2 regions of the Microbacterium shimangi genome follow, and region 2 is predicted to be linked to the other one. Evidence: predicted binding sites of a transcription regulator. Region 2 holds the regulator's gene; the other holds the start of a gene.

Region 1 (6,991 bases), on a different contig from region 2:
ATCGACGGCATCGCCCACGCGGGCCAGCGCGCCTTTGGGCTGCACTCCCGAGCCGATACCGAGAACGAGACGCTCCTGCGGAAGCTCGAGGTCGACGACCTCACGCGCCACGTCTTCAGCCGGACGCCGGTCGACGGGGATGACACCCGTAGCGAGAATCAAGCGGTCGGTCACCGCCGCGGCCGCGGCGAGCGCCACCAGGGCGTCGCCATCGGGTGTGTCGTTGACCCACAGCCCCGCGAACCCCGCGGCCTCGACGGCCGGCGCCAGGCGGGCGATGGCTTCGGGGCCAAGCGCGCCGGCGACCCCTATCGAAACTCGTCCGGTCATGGTCTCACTCTGCCAGCACCGCCCGACCACCGCGAGACCGCACGTCGACGGCGAGACCCCGGTCGTGAGCCGGGGTCTCGCCACGCACATGCGGTCTCGCGGGTCAGGCCGCCTGGGCGATGTGAGCGACGGAGCGCACGACCAGGGCGCCGTCGACGGCGGTCACCGCCACCGCTCCCCCGTCGGTGACCGCGCCGGAGACGAACAGGTCGGCGACGCGATCGTCGATCTCGCGTTGGATCAGCCGGCGGAGCGGCCGCGCGCCGTATTCAGGCTCGTACCCGTGCTCGGCGAGCCAGTCGATCGCCGACTCCGAGACCTCGATCGTCACCTCGCGCTTTGCGAGACGTTTCTCGGTCGCGCCCAGCATCAGCCGGACGATCTGGCGCAGCTGCGGCTGGTCGAGCTTGCGGAACAGTACGATGTCGTCGATGCGGTTCAAGAACTCCGGCCGCATTGCCTCGCGCAGACGTCCCATCACGCGGACGCGCAGGTCGCTCTCCGACCCGAACCCCGTGGCGCCGCCGCCGTCGGCGATGAAACCGATGGCCCCGGCGCGCGACGCGAGGAACTCGCTGCCGATGTTCGAGGTCATGATGACGACCGTGTTGCGGAAGTCGACCGTCCTGCCCTGGCCGTCGGTGAGGCGTCCGTCGTCGAGCACCTGCAGCAGCAGGTTGAACACGTCGGGGTGCGCCTTCTCGATCTCGTCGAACAGCACGATCGAGTACGGGTTGCGACGCACCCGCTCGGTGAGCTGACCGGCCTCGTCGTAGCCGACGTATCCGGGAGGGGAACCGACGAGACGCGACACCGTGTGGCGCTCGCCGAACTCGCTCATGTCGAACCGGATCACGGCCCCGTCATCGTCGAACAGCGATGCCGCGAGCGCCTTGGCGAGCTCGGTCTTGCCGACGCCGGTGGGCCCGAGGAAGAGGAACGATCCGACCGGACGATTCGCGTCGCCCATACCCGTGCGGTTGCGTCGCACGGCGGTGGAGACCGACGCCACGGCGGCGTCCTGCCCGATCACGCGGCCGTGCAGCTCCTCCTCGAGCGTCGCGAGACGCTCCCGCTCGCCCTCGGTGAGCCGGCTGACCGGAATACCGGTGGCACGGCTGATGACCGCCGCGATCTCGGGTTCGCCGACGACCGTCGCCCCGGTCCCTGAGCCTGTCACCCCGGTCCCTGAGCCCGTCGAAGGGCCCGCCGTCGCAGCATCCAGCTTCTTCTGCACCGCGGCGATCTCGTCGCGGATGCGAGAGGCCTCCTCGTAGTGCTCGCTGGAAACCGCCGCGTTCTTGTCGGCCTCGAGCGTGGCGAGGTTCTCGATCAGCCCCGTGATGTCGACCTTCAGACCGAGTCGCAGCCGCAACCGCGCGCCGGCCTGATCGATGAGGTCGATGGCCTTGTCCGGCAGGACGCGGTCGGTCACGTACCGATCCGACAGCTCGACGGCCGCGCGGAGGGCATCGTCGGTGTAGGTGACGCCGTGGTGCTGTTCGTAGGCCGAACGGAGGCCGCGAAGGATGAGCACGGCGTCTTCGACGGAGGGCTCTCCGACCCGCACCGGCTGGAAGCGACGTTCGAGCGCCGGGTCTTTCTCGATCGTGCGATACTCCCGCAGGGTCGTGGCGCCGACCAGGTGCAGGTCGCCGCGCGCGAGTCGCGGCTTGAGTATGTTGCCAGCGTCCATGCCGCCGTCGCCTGCACCGCCGGCGCCGACGACCGTATGCACCTCGTCGATGAAAACGATGAGTTCGCCGTTCTGCGCCGAGACTTCGTCCATCGTCTGGGTCAGACGCTCTTCGAAGTCGCCGCGGTAGCGAGTGCCCGCCAGCATCGCCGGAAGATCGAGCGCGATGACCCGCTTGCCGCGCAGCTGCTCGGGCACCGAACCCGCGACGATCGCCGAGGCGAGCCCCTCGACGACGGCCGTCTTGCCGACGCCCGCCTCGCCGACGAGAACCGGGTTGTTCTTGGTGCGTCGGCTGAGGATCTCGATGGTCTGCTCGATCTCGTCGCTGCGTCCGATCACCGGATCGAGGTTGCCCGCCGCCGCGCGGGCGGTGAGGTCGGTGCCGAAGCGGTCGAGCATGGGAGTCTCGGATGCCGCAGCGCCAGGCTGCGCCGATGAGGGCGCGCCGGTCGGGCTGACGGTTTCACGGACGGCCTGGGTCAGTGCCTCGGCCGTGACACCCGCTTGGGCGAGGATCTGCCCGGCGGGGGCGTCCTGGGCCAGCACGAGCGCGAAGAAGAGGTGCTCGGGGTCGACGTAGGTCGAGCCGGCCGACCGAGCGACCTGGTACGCCAGGAACAGGGCGCGCTGCACCGAGGTGGTGACGACGGCCCCGTCGACGTCGGCGGGGGCGGATGCTGCCGGCAGCCGACCCTCGGCTGCCTGGGCGATCGCGCGCGGATCGGCGCCGATGCGCTGCACGGCCTCGTTCGCCGGCGACTGGTCGACGAGGATCCGGAGCACGTGCAGCGCGTCGAGTTCGCGCTGTCCGCGCTCGAGGGCGAAACGTCCGGCGAGCCGGAGCGCGTCTTGGGTGCGCGAACTGAGGAAGCGGCTGAGGTCTATCGAGCGTTCGGCTCGCGCCTGCTCGCCGGCGAGGTAGCGCGCGAGGAACTCGTCGAACGAGCTCGCGCCGTCGTCGTTCTGGGGTGTGAAGTCTTCGGGCATGTCCCTGTGTCTCCTGGGTGAAGTGAGCCTGTGCGACTCAACTCGACTTTACGTAGTTGAGTGACGCTGTATCAACTTCAACCGGAACGCTCCGGATGTATTCCCGCATGCCCCTCAGGTGACGCCCACGGGAGCCGACTACCGTAGCGGGGTGACCTTCCCCCTTGACACCCTCCGCCGCTGGCCCGATGTCGAGGCGCCCGACCTGCAGGCCGCGGACGCGGCCGACCGCCTCCTGCTCGATGAGTCGGCCGATGCCCGCGCCGGGCTGGCCGACGGTGCGCTCGTCGTCCTCGGCGACGGCTACGGGGCTTTGACGCTGGCCGCGGCCTCTGACGGCGCGCGCGGCATCCGCGTGCACCAAGACGCGCTCACGGGCGAGCGCGCGCTCGCCGCCAACGCCGAGCGGCTCGCCGCCGAGGGCGTGACCGTCGACGGCTTCCGTTCGATGCCGCTCGACGCCGAGGTGCTCAGCGGCGCGGAGGTCGTCCTCCTCCGCCTGCCGCGATCGCTCGACGAACTCGACGATGTCGCCGCTCTGATCGCGCAGCATGCGGCACCCGGTGTGCAGGTGTTCGCGGGCGGGCGGATCAAGCACATGACCGTGGCGATGAACGATGTGCTGCGTCGCTACTTCGACGTCGTCGACGTCACGCACGCGCGGCAGAAATCCCGCGTGCTCATCGCTCGCGGTCCTCGCAACGGGCGCGATCCGCAACCCCGCCGTGCCACGCACGACGGACTCACCGTCTGCGCGCTGGGCGGGGTCTTCGCGGGTACCTCCATCGACCTGGGCACGCGGTTCCTTCTCGACAGCCTCCCCGAGACCTTCGCCGGCGGCGGCACCGCCGATGACCCGGTCATCGACATGGCGTGCGGTTCGGGCGTCGTCGCCACGATCCTCGCCCGACGGGGCCTGCACGCGTACGCGTCCGACCAATCGTCCGCCGCCGTGATCTCAGCCCGGGCCACGGCCGAGGCGAACGGCGTCGCCGAGCTCGTCACGGTGGTGCGGGACGACGCCTTGTCTTCACTCGCCGACGGCAGCGCGTCGTTCATCGCCCTCAACCCCCCGTTCCACGTCGGAGCCGTCGTGCACGAGGGCGCGGCCCCGCGGCTGTTCGAAGACGCTGCCCGGGCGCTCCGGCGCGGCGGCGAACTGTGGACGGTCTGGAACTCCGCGTTGCTCTACCGCCCCGCCCTCGAGCGGATCGTCGGACCCACCCGCCAGATCGCCCGCAACAAGAAGTTCACCGTGACGGCGTCGGTCCGGAGCGCCTCGGCGTACGACCGCTAAGCCGCAGAAGGTTCCGCGGCGACCCGCGCGCGGGGATCGACATCGTTCCAGAACTCGATCGTCTGCACGACCCAGAAGACCGCGAAGAGCAACAGGGCGGCCGCTTCGCCGATGAAGAACAACGGCACAGCCGGTTCGGCCCCGGCGACCACGACGCCGATCACCAGGGCGAGGGCGAGAGCGATCCCCGCGGCGATCACCCCGTACGCGACCCGTAGCCGGGTGCGGCGGGAGTCGCTGCCGGCCGGTTGCCCTGCGGCGAGCGCGGCGACCAGGGCGATGAGCGTGAAGAAGACGACTGCCGCCGCGTTGTGCGCACCGAGCAGGAACGTCGAGGGCGACAGCATCCACCATCCGCCCAGCGCTGCGACGACGACGCCCGCTGCCGCGACCGAGACGATCATCGCGCGGTCGAAGGTTCCCCGGGCGAGGGCGACGATCGACACGGTGGCGATGCCGACGACGGCCACGATGCCGAGCGAGATCAGGCTGTTGGCGATGCCCGGCAGAAACTGCTCGGGGACGCACGAGCTACCGCCGGCGCACCCCGCGGCGATGTCAGCGGGTGCGACCGGGGTGGGCACGAACGCGATGACGGGCGCGAGAAGCGCGGCGACGTCGAGGAGCATCTGCTCGACACTGCGTCCCGACAGCACGAGGAGGGCCAGAGCGACCGCGCAGAGCGACCCGACGAGAACATCGCGGGCCGGCGTGTAGAAGGCGGCGCTGACCGAGGCCAACGGGCCGCCCGTCACGATCTCGACCGTGAGGGAAACGGCGAGGAAGGCGATGACGCCGACGAGCGAGAGACGCACGTACCGGTAGGTGCGTTGCGTCGACGTCGATCGCAGGCGCATGCGTGTGTCCGTTCGTTCGCGTTGCGTGGGAGTCGTCGGTGGTTCTCCGCCGCCCGGGTGATGTCTGCACCCCTTCCTAGGCTGGCCTCATCGACAGGAAGGCGCCAGAGCATGGACTGGAAGATCGAGCTCATCTTCGTACCCGTCACCGACATCGATCGCGCGAAGGAGTTCTACGAGCGCATCGGTTTCCATGCCGACCATGATCAGCAGGTCGACGACGAGCTGAGGTTCGTCCAACTCACGCCGCCCGGCTCCGCGTGCTCGATCGCCTTCGGCACGGGTCTCGGCATCGACCTCGAACCCGGGAAGCAGAACACGATCCAGGTCGTCGTCCCCGACGCCGACCGTGCACTGAGCGATCTGCGCGCCGTGGGTGTCGACGCGCTCGGCGTCGACGAGCAGGCCTGGGGGCGGTTCGTGACGTTCGACGACCCCGACGGGAACACGTGGACGCTCCAGCAACTGCCCGAGCGCGCCGCCACGTAACCCTGGGCGGCGACGCGACCGCAGGCGAGGTGGGCCGCGCGCCTAGGCTGAGCGCATGACGCAGTTCGCCGCGGGAGTCCGCATGCTCGCGCAGGGTTTCGGCTGGTGGCGGCGACGGCCCGGGGTCATGGCCGCCGGGCTTGTCCCCGCGCTGATCGTGGGGGCCGTCCTCCTCGCCGGCGTGATCACTCTCGCCGTGTTCGTCCCCTCCATCGCGACAGCCCTGACACCGTTCGCCGACGAATGGCCGAGCGTCTGGGCGAACGTCGTGCGTTTCGCGGTCGGTGCGGCGACGTTGGGCGCCGCCCTCGTCATCGCGGTCGTCTCGTTCACGGCCTTGACGCTGCTCATCGGCGAGCCGTTCTACGACCGCATCTGGCGATCGGTCGAAGACGCGACGGGGGGCGTGCCCGACGTGCCCTACGGTTTCGCGCGCGCCCTCGCCGATACGGTCTGGCTCATCGCTCGCGGCATCGGCGTCGCCCTCCTCTCGGGCGTCGTCGGATTCGTTCCCGTCGTCGGAAGCGCGGCCGGCGCGGTGCTCGGCATCGTGCTCACCGGGTGGCTCCTGACCGACGAACTCACGTCTCGCGCGCTGACCGCCCGCGGCGTCGACGCCGCACGCCGGCGCCGGTTGTTGCGCGCGCACCGAGGCGAGGCGCTCGGCTTCGGCGTGGCGACGCAGTTGTGCTTCCTCGTGCCGCTCGGAGCCGTCGCCGTCATGCCGGCCGCCGTCGCGGGGTCGACGATGTTGGCCCAGTCGCTGCTCGCCCGCTCACCTATCGACGGCGAGGCCGCGGTCGCGTCCCCGCGCTAGCTCGCCGAGCCCGTGGCCGGGGTCTCCGCGCCCTTGGCCGGGCCGTTCTCCAAGCCCCGGATGAGGCTCGCGGAGTCGTAGGGCCCGATGTGGCGCCGCCCGTTCAGGAAGAACGTCGGCGTCGTGTTCAGATCCATGATCTCGGCGTCGAGCCGGTCATCCTGAATGTGGTGCGCGACCTTCGCCGAGCCGAAGTCGTCGGCGAAGCGCTCGGGGTCGAGGCCCAGCATCTCGGCGTAGCGGAATAGGTCATCGCGCTCGAGGTTGCGCTGGTGGGCGAACAGCTTGCCCGCCATCTCGAAGAACTTCCCCTGCAGCGCGGCGGCCTCGGCCGCCTGCGCGGCCTCTTGCGCGTGCGGGTGCGGCTGATCGAGCGGCAGGTGACGCCAGACCCACCGGATGTCGTCGCCGAAACGCTCGCGGACGGCGTCGACCGAGCCGGTCGCCCGGCTGCAGAACGGGCACTCGAAGTCGCCGTACTCCACGATCTCGTAGGGCGCGTCCATCGAGCCCCT
Region 2 (6,991 bases):
GACGCAGTCGTGCGTCGGTCGAGAGGTCGAGCGCCGAGAACGAGTCGTCGAAGACGAGGATCTCGGGCTGGTGCAGGATCGCGCGCGCGATGGCGAGACGCTGCCGCTGACCCCCCGAGACGTTGGTGCCGCCCTGCGCGATGCGCGCGTCGAGCCGGCCCTCCATCTCGAGAACGAAGTCTTTGCCCTGCGCGATCTCGAGTGCCTTCCAGAGCTCGTCGTCGGTGGCCTCTTCTCTGCCGAAGCGGAGGTTCGACGCGACGGTGCCGGTGAAGAGGAACGGCCGCTGCGGGACGAGCCCGATGCCCTTCCACAGCTCGTCGAGGTCGGCCTCGCGCACGTCGACGCCGCCGACGCGCACGGCGCCACCGGTCACGTCGAACAGTCGCGGGATGAGCGAGATCAGCGTCGTCTTTCCGGCCCCCGTCGACCCGACGATCGCGACGGTCTCACCGCGTGCGACCTCGAAGCTGATGCCCTCGAGCACCGGCGACTCTGCACCGGGGTAGGTGAAGGCGACACCGTCGAAGGCGAGGGAGCCGGGGGCGGGGAAGACCGTCACGGGCTTCGCCGCGCGGGTCAGGGTCGACTCGCTCGCGAGCACCTCGCCGATGCGCTCGGCCGACACCGCCGCGCGCGGGATCATGATCGTCATGAAGCTCGCCATCAGTACCCCCATGAGGATCTGACCGACGTACTGCATGAACGCGAACAGGGTACCGATCTCGACCGTGCCGGCATCGACCTGGATGCCGCCGAACCAGATCACGCCGACGACCGTCACGTTGAGCACCAGCATCGCGAGGGGGAACAGCAGAACGAACAGCGACCCCACTTTTCGACCGACCACCATGATGTCGGTGTTCGCGACGCCGAACCGTTCTTCTTCGATGTCTTCGCGCACGAACGCCCGAACGACGCGGACGCCGGTGAGCTGCTCGCGCATGACGCGGTTGACCGCGTCGAGCTTCTTCTGGAAGGTGCGGAACAGCGGCACCATACGGCTGATGATGAGCGCGGCGACGATCAGCAGCGACGGCACCGACACCCCGATGAGCCAGCTCAGCCCGACGTCTTGCTGCAGCGCCATGATGACGCCGCCGATGGCCAGGAGCGGGGCGGTGACGAGCATCGTCGCGCCCATCATGGCCAGCATCTGCACCTGCTGCACGTCGTTCGTGTTGCGCGTGATGAGCGAGCCGGGGCCGAACTGCGAGACCTCGCGCTCGGAGAACCCGCTGACCTTGTCATAGACGTCGCGGCGGATGTCGCGGCCCGCCGCCATCGCGGCGCGCGCGGCGAAGTAGGTCGCGATCACCGACGCGGTGATCTGACCGAGCGAGATGGCGAGCATGACCATGCCGGTCGACCAGATGAAGCCGGTGTCTCCCTGGGCGACGCCCTGGTCGATGATGTCGGCGTTCAGACGCGGCAGGTACAGCGACGCCATCGCGGACGCGAACTGGAAGACGAGGACACCCACCAGAAGCCAGCGGTAGGTCTTCAGGTAGCGGATGAGGAGCTTACCGAGCACGGGGACTCCGAAGGGTGCGAAAGCGTGAGGTGGACGCGACCGAGGCCGTAGTCACAGCCTGCCACGGACCTCCGACACGGGATAGACACCGTGAGCCGCCTACGCTAGGGGCCATGCCGACCCGACTGCAGGCAGATGCCGATCCCGCCCGCTGGGTGCCCGTGACCGAATCGCTCGGGCTGCGCGGCCGCCGCCATCGCAAGGCCGCCATCCGCATGCTGCTCGGGCAGGCGAAGACGGCGGTGGGCGCGACCGAGCGTCCCGCGAGCGGCTTCCTCGCGTGGGCGGCGAGCCAGGCGACGCCGTTCCTCCTGCGCAGAGCCGCGGGCCGCGTGCGCGTCTGGGTGTGGAAAGCCGACCCCGAGCTGGTCGTCGTCATGGCCCAGGTGCAGGAGGCCACCTCTCAGCTGCGCGCCGCCCGCGCCAGCATGCCGATGGAGTACGACGACACCGAGGACTTCCGGAACCCCTTCCTCGGAACGGGCGAGAAGCTCGTGATGGACCTTCCGGCCGACCCGCGCACCCCGCCCTTCGCCACCTACACCTGGGACACCGGCACCCACTTCGTGACCCTGACCGCCGTGTGCTCCGATCGCGAGCGCGTCGCGACCGTCATACCCGCCGTCGACGAGATCGCCCGCAGCATCCGCATCGTCGACGACTTCTCGGTCGGCGAATCGCCCGAGGTTCTGCGGATCGACCCCGGTCCCGGTCCGCGCTGAGCCCGCGACGCGTCACGCCGCACGGCGGGCGTTCTGAGCGAGAACGCCGTACCGGGTCAGTCCGCTGCCGACCCGTCGGCGGGCTCTCCGGGATGCCGGGGACGCCACAGCACGACGTCTGTCGCGCGCCGCACGCGCGCGCCGTGGCGAAGCGTCACCACGGAGCCGGTCGCGCCGGCCGCGAACACGCGGGCACCCGGGCGCGCCTGGCGTTCCGCGCTCAGCTGGCGTTCGAGGTCGGTCACGCGGCGGGTGAGGGCGTGCACGTGTTGTTCGAGCGTGAGCAGCCGCGCGATGGCCGGGAGGCTCATGCCCTCGCTCGAGAGCCGCGACACCTCGCGGAGCTGACCGACGTGACGCGAGGAGTAGCGCCGCGATCCGCCGCGCGTGCGTTCGGGCACGACGAGCCCGAGTCGGTCGTACTGGCGAAGGGTCTGCGGGTGCATGTTCGCCAGCTCGGCCGCCACGGCGATCGCGAAGATCGGAGCATCGTCGTCGAGTTCGTCGTCCATCATCTCCGTCACCTCCGTCGGTCAGCCCACGCGCGTCTCAGCCGCGCGCTTTGGTCATGAGGTCGGCGCGCGGGTTCTCTCGGGGCTCGAGCTCTTGATAGCGCATCAGCGCCTCACGAGCCGCGTCGTCGAGGTGCGACGGCACAGCGACCTGCACCTCGGCGAGGAGGTCGCCGGTGCCCTTCGAGGTCTCGACGCCGCGTCCCTTGACCCGCAGCACGCGGCCCGACGGAGTACCCGGCGCGACCCGCAGCTTCACGGAATCACCGCCGAGGGTCGGAACCTCGATCGTGGCTCCGAGGGCGGCCTCGGTGAAGGTCACGGGAACCGTCACGCGCAGGTTGAGTCCATCGCGCACGAAGACCGGATGCGGCCGCACGGCCACCTGCACGACGATGTCGCCGCTTTCGCCGCCGTCGGGTGAAGGGCGCCCGCGCCCGCGAAGACGGATCTTCTGCCCGTCCGAGACACCGGCGGGGATCTTCACCTTGAACGGCTTTCCGTCTTCGCCCTGCAGCGAGATCGTCTCGCCCTTGGTCGCCGTGACGAAGTCAACCGTCGTCCGAGCCGTGACGTCGGAGCCGCGCTGCGGACCGCCGAAACCGCGATAGCCGCCGGTGGTCTGGCCGAACCGGCCCGAACCGAATCCGCCGGGTTCGAAGTTCGCGAAGAAGTCCTCGAAGTTGCCCGCCGACTGGGTGCGCGAGCCCCCGCGACCCTGACCGAAGGCGCTGAACACGTCTTCGAAGCCGGCGTTCCCGCCGCCGCCCGCGGTGAACCGGGGCGCACCGGAGCCCATGGCGCGAATCTGGTCGTACTCCGCGCGCTGCTCGGCGTCGCTCAACACCGCGTAGGCCTCGCTGACCTCTTTGAAGGTCGCTTCGGCTTTCGCGTCACCGGGGTTCGAGTCGGGATGATACTTGCGGGCGAGCTTGCGGTAGGTCTTCTTCAGATCGGCCTCCGCGATGTCTTTGTCCACCCCGAGCACCTTGTAGAAGTCCTTGTCGAACCAGTCCTGACTCGCCATCGTGCTCCTACTCGGTCGGGACGGCGACGACGACCTTCGCCGGTCGCAGCTCGACGGAGCCGAGGCGGTAACCCACCTCGACGACCTCGAGCACGGTGGGCACCGTCACGCCCGCGGTCGGCGCCTGGAAGATCGCCTCGTGCTGCTGCGGATCGAATGCCTCACCGGCGACGCCGTACGAGATGACGCCCAGACGCTCGGCCACGGCCCGCACCTTGTCGGCGATGGCCGAGAACGGCGTGCCGGGCACGAGGTCGCCGTGCTTGACGGCACGGTCGAGGTCGTCGAGCACCGGAAGGATGCCCTTGACCGCCTCGCCCTTCGCACGCTCGATCTCTCGCTCGCGCTGGTCCTCGGTGCGTCGACGATAGTTGGCGTACTCGGCCTGCAGCCGCTTCACGTCGTTCAGGAGCTGCGACTCGAGCTCTTCGACAGGCCCGGGGACAGGTGCGTTGTCTTCGGCGTGCGCCTGAGCGGTCTGCGCAGCGCCGAGGATGTCGTCCACCGTCAGATCGTCCGCCGACGAGGGGTCGGTGGGCTCAGCCACCGATCCCTCGTCGTTCGGCCGAACCTCGTCGTCGCCGTCCTGCGGCTGGTCGAAGTTCTTGTCGGCCATGACTACTTCTTCTCTTCGTCTTCGTCCACGACCTCGGCGTCGACGACGTCCTCCTCAGACGAGGGGGCATCCGTCGGTGCGTCGGGCGCAGCATCCGGAGCCGACTGCTCGGACTGGCCCGCGTTGTAGATGGCCTCACCGATCTTGCCCTGGCTCTGGTTGAGCTTGTCGAACGCGGTCTTCACCGCGTCGTCATCCTCGCCCGCGAGAGCGGCCTTCAGCGCGTCGACGTCACCCTGCACCTCGGACTTGACGTTGTCGGGCAGCTTGTCGGCGTTCTCAACGAGCAGCTTGTCGATCGAGTACGCGAGGGTCTCGGCCTGGTTGCGCACCTCAGCCGATTCGCGGCGCTTCTTGTCTTCTGCCGCGTTCTCTTCGGCCTCGCGCACCATGCGCTCGATGTCGTCCTTCGACAGCGAAGAGCCGCCGGTGATCGTCATCGACTGCTCCTTGCCGGTGCCCTTGTCCTTCGCCGAGACGTGAACGATGCCGTTCGCGTCGATGTCGAAGGTGACCTCCACCTGCGGAATGCCGCGGGGAGCCGGCGCGATGCCGGTGAGCTCGAAGGTGCCGAGGGGCTTGTTGTCGCGGGTGAAGTCGCGCTCGCCCTGGAAGACCTGGATCGCGACCGACGGCTGGTTGTCGTCTGCCGTCGTGAAGGTTTCGCTCCGCTTGGTGGGGATGGCGGTGTTGCGCTCGATGAGCTTCGTCATCATGCCGCCCTTGGTCTCGATGCCGAGGCTCAGGGGGGTGACGTCGATGAGCAGAACGTCTTTGCGCTCGCCCTTCAGCACGCCGGCCTGGAGGGCAGCACCCACGGCGACGACCTCATCGGGGTTGACGCCCTTGTTGGCTTCCTTGCCGGCCTCGCGCTTGACGAGCTCGGCGACGGCGGGCATACGCGTCGACCCACCGACGAGAACGACGTGGTCGATGTCGCCGACCTTGATGCCGGCCTCGCGGATGACGTCTTCGAACGGCTTCTTGGTGCGGTCGAGGAGGTCCTTCGTCAGGTCTTCGAACTTCGCACGCGTGATCGTCTCGGACAGCGACACGGGGCCGGAGTCGGTCAGCGAGAGGTAGGGCAGGTTGACGCTGGTCGAGGTCGAGCTCGAGAGCTCCTTCTTCGCCTGCTCGGCCGCTTCCTTCAGACGCTGAAGGGCGATCTTGTCGCCCGAGACGTCGACACCGGTGGTGTCCTTGAACTGCTTGATGAAGTACTCGACGAGACGCTGGTCCCAGTCGTCACCGCCGAGGCGGTTGTCACCCGCGGTCGAGCGAACCTGGATCGTCGAGAAGTCGTCGTCCTTGCCCACCTCGAGCAGCGACACGTCGAACGTTCCGCCACCGAGGTCGAAGACCAGGATGAGCTCGTCCTCTTTGCCCTTGTCAAGACCGTAGGCGAGGGCCGCGGCCGTCGGCTCGTTGATGATGCGCAGCACGTTGAGACCCGAGATCTCGCCGGCCTCTTTCGTGGCCTGGCGCTCGGCGTCGTTGAAGTACGCGGGAACCGTGATGACCGCGTCGGTCACCGTGTCTCCGAGGTACTCCTCGGCATCGCGCTTGAGCTTCTGGAGGATGCGCGCCGAGATCTCCTGCGGCGTCCACTTCTTGCCGTCGACGTCGAAGCCCCACGTGGTACCCATGTGGCGCTTGACGCTCGAGACGGTGCGGTCGACGTTCGTGACGTTCTGGCGCTTCGCGGTCTCACCGACGAGCACCTCGCCGTCTTTCGTGAACGCGACGACCGAGGGGGTCGTGCGGAAGCCCTCGGCGTTCGCGATGACCTTGGGCTCGCCACCCTCGAGGACTGCGACGACCGAGTTCGTCGTTCCGAGGTCGATTCCAACAGCACGTGCCATGTTGATCTCCTTATAGACGGACCGAGCGGATGCTGCGGACCTTGAGTTCATATCGAGTTCTGGGGGGCTCGATCCCTGAGTGGGTCGATAGGTCCCTGACCTTTTCGAAGGGTTGAGCCCGTATGACTCAAGGCTAACGAGCGGTCGCGGAGCCGTCAAGCGGACTTGCTATGAATCGGCTCAACTTCGCGCCGGCGGTCTCAGACGGAGTGCGCGATCGTCTGCAGGCCGATCACGAGCAGCCCGAGGGCCAGGAGGATCACCAGCGCGAGCAGCTGTTGCCACCAGGGCAGACGGGAGCGACGGACCGCGAACCAGCCGATCACGGCGAGCGTCATGATGAAGACGACGACGCAGGCGATCAGGGCGCCGTCCAGCGGGAACACGTCGATCCACGCCAGCACGAGGATGACGCCGGGCACCAGCACCGTGCCCATGGCTCCGCCGGCGATGCGCAGCGCGAGGACGAACCCCGCGCGATCGGGGAACTCCTGGTGCACCGACAGGTGGGAGATGATCTCCGACACGAACCCGGCCGCGGTGATGCCGATCACCCCGAGGATGAGTGCGAAGAAGGCGTGGTCGGCCTCGGGATGCTCCGACGTCGCCGCGACGAGGACGATCGCGAGCCCGGTGAAGGTCGCGTACACCCGCTCCTTGAAGTAGGCCGCGATGTCGGCGGGGTCGATGCCCGAGTCCTCGATCCGCTGCCGACGGG

Evidence for each region. The regulator HspR, encoded in region 2, represses chaperone genes until heat shock. The targets are predictions, from matches to a motif close to AAGTTGAGTCNNNNNGACTCAACTT.
Region 1: ACFXQA_RS01100 (ATP-dependent Clp protease ATP-binding subunit) is a predicted target of HspR. The motif match lies at 3,070-3,094, and genes of this name have one in related genera.

The regions. Positions count from the first base shown of each region.
Region 1 covers NZ_JBIGII010000002.1:125,333-132,323, forward strand. Annotated here, with positions in the region: gene ACFXQA_RS01095 (LLM class flavin-dependent oxidoreductase) at 1-330, opposite strand, end outside; gene ACFXQA_RS01100 (ATP-dependent Clp protease ATP-binding subunit) at 434-3,016, opposite strand; gene ACFXQA_RS01105 (class I SAM-dependent methyltransferase) at 3,168-4,313, shown strand; gene ACFXQA_RS01110 (hypothetical protein) at 4,310-5,170, opposite strand; gene ACFXQA_RS01115 (VOC family protein) at 5,282-5,659, shown strand; gene ACFXQA_RS01120 (EI24 domain-containing protein) at 5,715-6,476, shown strand; gene nhaA (Na+/H+ antiporter NhaA) at 6,473-6,991, opposite strand, start outside.
Region 2 covers NZ_JBIGII010000003.1:840,757-847,747, reverse strand. Annotated here, with positions in the region: gene ACFXQA_RS05710 (ABC transporter ATP-binding protein) at 1-1,534, opposite strand, end outside; gene ACFXQA_RS05705 (hypothetical protein) at 1,648-2,256, shown strand; gene ACFXQA_RS05700 (heat shock protein transcriptional repressor HspR) at 2,313-2,771, opposite strand; gene ACFXQA_RS05695 (DnaJ C-terminal domain-containing protein) at 2,806-3,795, opposite strand; gene ACFXQA_RS05690 (nucleotide exchange factor GrpE) at 3,803-4,411, opposite strand; gene dnaK (molecular chaperone DnaK) at 4,414-6,273, opposite strand; gene ACFXQA_RS05680 (hypothetical protein) at 6,474-6,991, opposite strand, start outside.